3 regions of the Arthrobacter sp. MYb224 genome follow, and region 3 is predicted to be linked to each of the others. Evidence: riboswitches for the same ligand, from Rfam matches in the RefSeq annotation. Region 3 holds a riboswitch; each other region holds the start of a gene.
What was found. A riboswitch is a leader RNA that binds a small molecule or an ion and turns the genes downstream of it on or off. The one in region 3 is predicted to bind S-adenosylmethionine.
Positions count from the first base shown of each region.

Region 1: another riboswitch for S-adenosylmethionine. It lies ahead of CQ017_RS13665 (O-acetylhomoserine aminocarboxypropyltransferase/cysteine synthase family protein); the one in region 3 lies ahead of CQ017_RS09700 (ABC transporter ATP-binding protein).
Region 2: another riboswitch for S-adenosylmethionine. It lies ahead of CQ017_RS11180 (bifunctional o-acetylhomoserine/o-acetylserine sulfhydrylase); the one in region 3 lies ahead of CQ017_RS09700 (ABC transporter ATP-binding protein).

Region 1 is NZ_PCPU01000007.1:36,435-39,671, reverse strand. It holds gene CQ017_RS13670 (LysR family transcriptional regulator) at 1-835, shown strand, start outside; SAM riboswitch class I at 1,074-1,164, shown strand; gene CQ017_RS13665 (O-acetylhomoserine aminocarboxypropyltransferase/cysteine synthase family protein) at 1,285-2,595, shown strand; gene CQ017_RS13660 (cystathionine gamma-synthase) at 2,592-3,237, shown strand, end outside.
Region 2 is NZ_PCPU01000005.1:127,610-130,846, forward strand. It holds gene CQ017_RS11180 (bifunctional o-acetylhomoserine/o-acetylserine sulfhydrylase) at 1-1,302, opposite strand, end outside; SAM riboswitch class IV at 1,394-1,511, opposite strand; gene CQ017_RS11185 (VOC family protein) at 1,685-2,329, shown strand; gene CQ017_RS11190 (GNAT family acetyltransferase) at 2,427-2,834, opposite strand; gene CQ017_RS11195 (CPBP family intramembrane glutamic endopeptidase) at 2,892-3,237, opposite strand, start outside.
Region 3 is NZ_PCPU01000004.1:253,159-256,395, forward strand. It holds gene CQ017_RS09695 (acyl-CoA dehydrogenase) at 1-601, opposite strand, end outside; SAM riboswitch class I at 618-718, opposite strand; SAM riboswitch class I at 984-1,091, shown strand; gene CQ017_RS09700 (ABC transporter ATP-binding protein) at 1,097-1,909, shown strand; gene CQ017_RS09705 (aliphatic sulfonate ABC transporter substrate-binding protein) at 1,972-2,988, shown strand; gene CQ017_RS09710 (ABC transporter permease) at 2,994-3,237, shown strand, end outside.

The DNA of each region.
Region 1 (3,237 bases), on a different contig from region 3:
GCCGAGCATGTCGGCGGCGATGAAGGAGCTCGAAGCCCGCGTGGGACGCACCTTGCTGGTCCGCTCGGCCAGGGGAGTGACGCTCACCGCCGAGGGAGCAGAATTCCTTGGTTATGCCCGGCAGGTTCTGGAGCAGGTGGAGCTGCTTGAGCATCGCTACCTCGGGCGTCCCTCGGTCCGTCGCCTGCTCGGCGTCTCCACGCAGCACTATTCCTTCTCGGTGGATGCCTTTGTCAGGATGGTTCAGGCCAGCGGGGCCGAGGAATATCAATTCTCGCTGCGCGAGACCCGCACCGAACAGATCATCGAGGACGTGCGCACCCTGCGCAGCGACATCGGCATCCTCTATCGCAACGACTTCAACCGGAAGGTCATCGACAAGCTGCTGCGCGAGTCCCGGCTCGTATTCCACCCCCTGTTCCTCGCCGATCCGCACATCTTCATTTCGCGCAGCAACCCGCTGGCCTCCCGGGCGCGGGTGACGCTCGAGGACCTCGAAGACCTGCCGCGCTTGACCTTCGACCAGGGTGCGAACAACTCGTTCTACTTCGCCGAGGAAGTGCTCTCCACCAGCTCCAGCAAGCGCGAAATCCAGGTTTCGGACCGCGCGACCATCTTCAACCTGATGATCGGCCTGGGCGGGTACACCATCTCCACGGGCATCATCAGCGACGAGCTGGACCCGTCCATCGTCGCCATCCCGCTGGATGTCGATGAGCGCATCGAGATCGGCTGGATCGACCATGCAGCGATTCCGCTGACCGAGCAAGCGCGGCGCTATCTGGACGAGGTGCGCTCGGTCGTCTCAAGCTTCGGAGTTGAGGTCCTGGACTGAATCCCCGGCCCCCAAGACGTAACACCGTGTCATTTGGCGGACCGCCGGCGACATAATAGTTGCGCAAAACCCTGGCTCTTCAAGGATTCTGGCGGTTGCCGCGCGTCACAAAGGGACTGCGGGCCGGGCCCCATTACGGGACTGGCGCGGGATGTGAAGCTAGGTGCCCCTGTATGAAGCGCGGGCGTGGGCGTCGTTTGCGCCGCCGGATGCCGATGTCCAACCATGGAAGAACAACAACCCATCAAGAGCGACCGAGAGATCTGGCTCGTAGACGTCGCAGCAACCATCGGGAAACCGAAAGGTGCTAATGCCAGGAACGATGGAGCAGTTCCGAACGTGCCATAAGGCGCCATGCTTCGTACCGTTGTGGCCTCAGGTCGGCCGAGGGGCGGTATGTCGCCGGGTGTTCGGTGCACTCTCTCGTGGATCAGAAACGAGAAGGAGCTATGAGCCAACGCCAAGGAACCGACGCGGTCCATGCAGGGTATCGTCCGAGCGGAGATTTCCGCCCGATGCTGCCGCCACTGCACAATTGCGCAGCGTACCAGTTCGAATCGCACGCAGAAGCGATCGAAAAATTCGCGTTGCGCCAGTCCGGCTTCACCTATTCACGCACCGGCAACCCCACCGTGGCCATCCTGGAACAGCGGGTGGCCGCCCTTGAAGGCGGAGCCCAAGCGGTAGCCACCGCCTCGGGGCAGTCGGCCGTTGCACTCTCGCTGCTTGCCCTGACCCAGGGTCCTAAGCACATCGTGGTTTCCTCCTCGCTGTACGGCGGCACCGTGGACCTGTTCACCGACACCTTTGCCGACTTCGGCATCCGGGTCAGCTTTGTCGACCAGGCCGACCCCGCAGCTTGGGCCGGGGCCATCGAAGAAGACACCCGGGCGTTCTTCCTGGAGTCCGTCTCCAACCCGCTGTGCACCGTGGCGGACCTGCCCGCCATCTCGGCGATCGGGCACGAGCACAACATTCCGGTGGTCGTCGACAATACGCTGGCCACCCCGCTGAATATTCGCCCGCTGGATTTTGGCGCCGACATTGTGGTGCACTCGGCCACCAAGGGGCTAGCCGGACACGGCTCGGTGCTCGGCGGCGTGGTCGTGGATTCGGGGAAGTTCGATTTCTCGGATTCCACCCGCTGGCCGCAAATCGCCGCCCCGCGAGTGCGGCTGAACAATGCCTCGCTGCTTGAACGCCACGGATCGGCCGCCTACGCCATGCTGGTCCGCTCCAAATTCCTGCACGACCTGGGGCCGGCCTTGGCCCCGGCCAGCGCCCAAGGCATTCTGACCGGCATCGAAACCTTGCCGGTACGTGCCGCACACGTGCAGCGCAGCGTGAGCACCCTGATCCAGGAACTTGCAGATCACCCGGGCATTGCGGCCATCCACCACCCTTCGCTGCCGGCCCACCCGAGCCACGAGCTGGCCAAAAAGCTCACGCCCAAGGGCACCGGTTGCGTGCTGGCCATCGAACTGGCCCACCCCTCGCTGGTGTCCCCGGTGATCGACGGGCTGCAGCTGATTTCCCTGGCCGCAAATGTGGGCGATACCCGCACCATGGTCGCCCACCCGGCCACCATGACGCACTGCCGGCTCTCCGCGGAGCAACTTCTCGCCGCGGGCCTGAACACCTCCACCCTGCGCCTTTCGGTGGGGCTTGAAGACCCCGCCGATCTGCTCGCCGACCTCACCCAAGCGCTGGACAGCGCACTAAACCGGGCCCTGGCCCCGCAAACCCAAGGAGCATCATGAGCGGCTTCAACACCCTCGCCGTCCACGCCGGCCAGCATAAAGACCCGCACACCGGAGCCGTGGTCCCACCGATCTACCAAACCAGCACGTTCATCCAGGACGGAATCAACGTCTTGCGCTCCGGGCACGAATACTCCCGCGGCTCGAACCCGACCCGCGATGGCTTCGAAGCGCAGCTCACCGCCCTGGAAGGCGGAGCCGCGGGGTTCGCCTTCGCCTCGGGCATCGCCGCCGAAGACGCGCTGCTGCGTGCGGTCCTCGAACCGGGCGACCACATCATCCTGGGCGCCGACGGCTACGGCGGCACCAACCGGCTGATCTCCAAATTGCACAGCAAATGGGGCATCACCTCTTCCGCGGTGGATATCACCAACCTGGACTCGGTGCGCGCAGCGGTGCGCCCGAACACCGCGCTGCTTTGGGTGGAGACTCCCTCCAACCCGCTGCTGGGCATCGCCGATCTTGCCGGCTGGGCGGACATCGCCCGCGAGCACGGCGCCCTGCTGGTGGTGGACAACACCTTCGCCACTCCCTACCTGCAGCGGCCTTTGGACTTCGGGGCCCACGCGGTGGTCCACTCCACCACCAAGTACATCGGGGGACACTCGGATGTGCTCGGCGGCGCGGTGATCGTCGCCGATC
Region 2 (3,237 bases), on a different contig from region 3:
CGCAGCAAAACCAAGTTGCAAGTCAGCGAGTATGTCCTTGATGTTCTCCAGCCCCACGCTCAGCCGAACGAGCCCCGGGCGCACGCCGGCCGACAGGCGTTCCGCCTCGGTCAGCTGTGCATGGGTGGTCGAAGCGGGGTGAATCACCAGCGAGCGAACGTCGCCGATATTCGCCACATTCGAATGGAGTTCTAGGGCATCTACGAATGCCTTGCCCGCTTCGGCGCCGCCGGCAACGTCAAAGGCGATGACCGCCCCAACACCGTTTGGCGCATATTTCTGGCCACGCTCAAACCATGGCGAGGAAGGCAACCCGGCATAGGCGACCTGCTCGACTTGGTCATGGCCTTCAAGCCAGGCGGCGACTTCCTTGGCATTCTGCACGTGGCGTTCCACGCGGAGCGACAGGGTTTCCAGCCCTTGGGCAATCAAGAAGGCGTTGAAGGGTGCCACCGATGAGCCCAGGTCGCGCAGCAACTGCACGCGTGCCTTGAGGATGTAGGCGAGGTTTGCGCCGAGAATGCCGTTGACGCCCAGATCTCGGGCGAACACCAATCCGTTGTAGGACTCGTCCGGGGTGTTGAAATCAGGGAAGCGTTCCGGATCCTTGGCGAAGTCGAACTTCCCCGAATCCACGATGACGCCGGCAATGGCGGTGCCGTGCCCGCCGAGATACTTGGTAGCCGAGTGGATGACGATGTCCGCGCCCCACTCGATCGGACGGATCAGGTATGGGGTGGCCAAGGTGTTGTCCACCAGCAACGGAACACCGGCTTCGTGGGCAATCTCCGAGATTCCCTCGATGTCCAGGATGTCCTGACGCGGGTTGGAGACCACCTCGCCGAAGAACGCTTTGGTATTTGGCTGCACAGCCTCGCGCCACTGCGCCAGGTTATCCGGATCGGCCACGAAGGTGACCTGGATGCCGAGCTTGCGCAACGTGTGCTTGAACAGGTTCTGCGTTCCGCCATACAGGCTTGGGCTGGCAACGAGGTGGTCGCCGGCCTGGGCCAGGTTCAGGATGGCGAAGGTGGTGGCCGCCTGCCCGGAGGCGAGCAAAAGTGCGCCGACACCGCCTTCGAGGTCGGCAATGCGGTTTTCGACGGCTTCCTGGGTTGGATTTCCAATGCGAGTGTAGATCGGCTCCAGCTCCTGCAAGGCGAAGCGCGCGGCCGCGCTCTCTGCGCTGGGGAAGACGAACGAAGACGTCTGATAGATCGGCAAGGCACGCGCTCCGGTAACCGGGTCGGGCTGTTGTCCGGAGTGGATCTGACGCGTCTCAAATGACCAGTTGTTACTCATGGTTTCCTCCATATAGCTTGTTGACTATGGGGGTACACCACTAAAAAACACACCGACAGGAAGCTCCTCGTCGAGGTACTTTCCAGGGGGTAACCCGCGCTTGTCCTAGACACAGTTTGTGCCGAGGGCCAGGTCTTCACCCGGGGCACCCCACCGCGGAGGAGGGTTGCCGCCCAGTAAGCCGGGGCTTGTTACTGGGACTCATGACCTGACACAAGTCTGCCGGACAACCGAAGATCTTGGCAATATGAAGTGGCTCAAAGTGACGCAATCGGTCATATTGCACTTTTATAACGCAATTTATGCAGAGCGTTCGATCGCCAGTTCGCCAGTTAGGGTAGCCTAAGTCGAGACTTGAATCACATAGTGACATGATGGGCACATGATGAGGCTAGATCACGTTACGTACGCATGTGGCCCGGACGGGCTCATGCCAACCGCCGAAAGAATCTCCGAGGCTTTGGGCTTGGAATTCGTCAAGGGAGGCGTGCATCCGCGATTCGGAACTCGCAATGTAATTTTCCCGCTCAAGCATGACCAATACCTAGAAGTAGTTGAAGTTCTGAACCACCCCGCTAGCGACAAGGCACCGTTTGGGCAGGCGGTCCGTGCCCGTTCCGAGCTGGGCGGCGGATGGATGGGATGGTGTGTTTCAGTTGAGGATCTCTCAAGCGCAGAAGAGCGCCTGGGACGCAAATCGGTTCCGGGTAACCGCAAGTTCCCTGACGGCCGCGAACTCACCTGGCAGCAGATTGGCATCAAAGGTCTGATCGCGGACCCGCAGGTTCCATACTTGTTGCGCTGGGACGCCGGCACCGAAGACTTGCACCCTTCCCGTGCGCTGGATCCCGCTGGCCAGATCCAGAGCATTGCCATTGCCGGTTCACGCGACCGAGTCCTTGATTGGCTGGGGCAGCCAGAAAACGTGAATCTCGGTGCGGTGAGCATGGAGTATGAAGCACCCAACGGGACCCCGGGCATCTTGTCTGTAACTTTCGAAACCGATAACGGTACCGTGGTGCTGTAAGACAAGGTACGCACGAAGGTAGGTGGGGGCAATGGCGCCCCCACCTACTCTTCTTTAATGCCAGTTGTGCGCTCAAACTGGCAAGGCTCTGCTCTGCCTATAGCCGCTTGCCCAAAACCACAATGTCTTGGGTTTCGTAGCCTTGCTGCTCGTAGAATCGAATGACCTGCGAGTTCTCGGAGCGAACCATCAGCTGCACCTTGGGCACCGAACGTCGGCGCAACCAATCGGTGGCCGCGCCAACGATCTGTTGGCCCAGTCCTTGGCCCTGGCTCTCGGGACGGACCGCAACGTAGTACAGCCACCCGCGGTGACCATCAAAACCAACCATCGCGGAGGCAAGCAGCGCTCCGTCGCGGTGCCCCACAAGAATTGTGGATGACTCGTTGCGTAGCGCTTGTTCCGCATCGGCCCGCGGATCATTCCAAGGCCGGGTGAGTTCCACCCGTTGCCAGAGTGCGACCACCTCGGCAAGGCCATTCATCTGAAGCTCGCTAATCTGCATTTTCGCTCCCCTGCTAAAAGCACTTAGAAATTGGGCCATCATGAATCTGGAAAGTGCTCAGGCACCAATGCCGATGGCCGGGCCGATGAGCAAGAAGCCTACAAAACCAACGGCATCCAGCAGGAAATGCGCGATGACCAGGGGCATGACGCGACCGTATTTATGATAGAGCCAGCCAAAGACCACACCCATGGCGAAGTTGCCGATCATCGGTCCGGCCCCTTGGTACAGATGATAGCTTCCGCGCAGCAGGGCCGAACCGAGAATCAGCACCCAGGGTCCAAGATTGAGTCTCTTGCCGTAGCCGAAGAGGAAAGCCAACATCACGACTTCCTCCAGTACTGCATGGCGTACCGCTGAAAGGACCAGCACCGGCACACTCCACCAGTAGTCTGCGAGATTT
Region 3 (3,237 bases):
CGGCGAAGATGGTGCCGGTGCAATAGAACTTCCGCCCATTGACCAGCCAGCGCGACCCCTCCTCGGTGACCTTGGTGTTGAGCAACCCGAGGGCGTTGCCGCCTTCCTCGGTGTAGGCGTTGCCCACGATCTGCCCGGAGCTGATTCGGGCAACCCATTTGCTACGGAGCTGCGCATCTTCCAGCCGCACCGCATTTTCCACGAAGGCAATATGCGCGCGCCATAGCTGAGCCACATGCGAGTCGGCCTCGGCTAATTCGATGAGCAACCGGAAGACATCGCTCAAGCGCGCCCCATGGCCGCCGTCGGCAACCGGCAGGCGCAGCGCACCGAAGCGCTCACGGTTCAGCAAGCCAACCTGTTCGAAAGGCAGGATCCGCTGCCGGTCGCGTTCCCTTGCACCGGCGGCGATCTGTGCGAACACCGGACGGAAAATGCCGGCAAGCCGTTCATACTGCTCGTCAGCGCCGGGGCCCGGGGTGATTTTCAGCAGCTGCCGGGTAGGAAGTTCCTGTGGAAGGTCGTCAAGCTCCACCGCGCTACCCGCAATAGACGGGTCGCTGAGCGCATTAAAGTCGCCAGCGGGATCGCCAAATGACATCGAAAGTCCTCAATTCTTTCCATCGGTCCTGGCTGTAGCACCGTCCCGCGCCAATATTTAGGTGGGTGGTTGCTGCGACGTCGACGAGCCAGATCTCTCGGTCGCTCTGGATGGTTCGTAATCATTTGTAGCCTGAGGTCTACTTCGTCCTCAACCCGGTTAGTCACATTTCGTCGTGCACGGATGGAGATTGAAATGCATCAAGGACAGCACTTGCCTAACGCGGCCGAACACAACGCCTAGCGTTTAGCGATTTTTCGGCCAAATGCGCGATCAGTGAAATAAAAATCGAAACATCACGATGATGTGACGCATCTATCGAATATTTATCATGTTACGAAAGATTTGCATTGAAATCGTTCGAAGGCCTGTAATAGTCGTGTAACCATCCCGAGCGGCTAAGAGATCTGGCTCTGTGACGCCGCAGCAACCACCACACACGGTTAATAAACCAAACGGTGTCCGGTGCTACCGCCAGGAACGATGGAGATGAAAATGACTACAGCCTTTGCCTTGCCCGAGACCGTCCAAAGCGCAACGGCGCTCGACGTGGAGTTCCTCGAGCTATCGCGTACTTTCACCGCCAAGAAGGAAAGCAACACGGTGCTTCGCGACGTGAATCTGCGCCTCGGAGCGGGCCAGATTGTTGCAATTCTCGGCGCAAGCGGTTGCGGCAAATCCACTCTCTTGCGGGCGGCCTCCGGCCTGGACCGCCCCTCCACCGGGTCGGTGGTCATCGGAAGCCGCGCCGTGACGGGGATAGATGAGCGGTGCGCCGTTGCATTCCAGGAACCACGGCTATTGCCTTGGCGCTCGGTCCGAGACAACGTGTCCATCGGCCTTGCGCCGGGAACCGACAAGCAATCCGGGCGCCAGCTGATCGCCGAGCTGCTGGAGCTGACCGGCTTGAGCCACGCAGCAGATCTGCGCCCACGTGAAATTTCCGGGGGCATGGCTCAGCGGGTTTCGCTTGCTCGCGCGTTGGCCCGGCGCCCGGGCGTCCTGCTTCTCGACGAACCCTTTGGTGCGCTCGATGCGCTGACCCGAATGAAAATGCAGGATCTGCTGCTGGCCATCCATAAGTCTTTCCCGACTACCGTGCTGCTGGTGACCCACGACGTCGATGAGGCGCTGACTCTCGCCGACCGCATCGTCGTGCTGGGCCGACCCGAGGGCCAGGCCTCGGCGACCGTGATCGAGGATCGAGTCCTGTCCGCGGCGCACCCGCGCAGCCATACGAGCAGCGAATTCGTCGCCCACCGCACAGCGCTGCTGAGCCTGCTCGGCGTTGATCCGACGAACCACTAGCACTTTCTACCGCACTCATTTGGTCCCGCGGGCCTTCCATTCGCACAAATCAAGGATTTTCCATGCTCTCGAATCGTTTTTCCCGTCGCGCCGCACTATCCGTAGCAACGCTTGGCATTTCGGCCCTGGTGCTGACCGGATGCGCGGGCGAGAACGCCGCAGCCGACGGCCAGACGCTGTCCATCGACTTCGCCACCTACAATCCGCTGAGCCTGGTCCTGAAAGAAAAGGGGTGGCTGGACGCCGCCGCTAAGGAACAAGGGGTCAGCGTCGAATGGATCCAGTCGGCCGGCTCGAACAAGGCCAACGAGGCGCTGCGCGCCGATGCCGTGGATGTGGGATCCACCGCCGGTTCGGCAGCACTGCTGGCCCGCTCCAACGGCTCACCTATCAAGACCATCTCGCTGTATTCGCAGCCCGAATGGTCCGCCCTAGTGGTGAACGAGGACTCGGATATCAAGTCGGTCAAGGACCTTGAGGGCAAACAGGTCGCGGCCACCAAGGGCACCGACCCCTACTTCTTCTTGCTGCAATCCTTGGCCGAAGCCGGTCTGAGCGATTCGGACATCACCTTGCAGAACGTGCAGCACGCCGATGGGCGCACCGCGCTGGTCAACGGTTCGGTCGATGCCTGGAGCGGCCTGGATCCGATCATGGCCGATGCCGAACAGGACGGCGCGAAGCTGCTCTACCGTAACTTGGACTTCAACACCTATGGCGCGTTGAATGCCCGCGAAGATTTCATCGAGGAGAGCCCCGAACTCGCCCAGCTGGTGGTGGACTCCTACGAGAAGGCTCGCGGATGGGCCGCCGCCAATCCTGGTGAAACGGCGAGCATTCTGGCCGAGGTTGCAGGTCTGGAGGCCCCGGTCGCCACCCAGGTGATCGAGGAACGCTCGAACCTCGACGTGGACACCGTGCCGGGTGAGGATTTCATTTCGGTGCTGCGCAATATCGGACCTACCTTCGTGGCCAACAAGGACGTCTCCACCCAGGACGCAGTCGATCAAGCGCTGGAATCCCTGGTGGATGAGCAGTTCGCTGCCCAGGCCGACGCGACGAAGATCGCCGGGGAATAAGCAACATGTCTTCAGCGAACCAAACCCAGCAAGCCAGCACGCCGGTGCAGGCACGCGAAAGCCTTGGCGCCAGGCTTCTGAAGCTACCGCACTGGCTGCTCGCGCTGATCCTGCCGCTCATCGTCTTGCTCACCTGGCAGGTGGTGACGACCACCGGCATCGTCGCGCCGTGGTCCTTGCCGACTCCGGCGGCCGTGGTGGCCGCGGCCGGCGAACTGCTCGAAGGCGGCGAGCTGGGCAAACATGTGG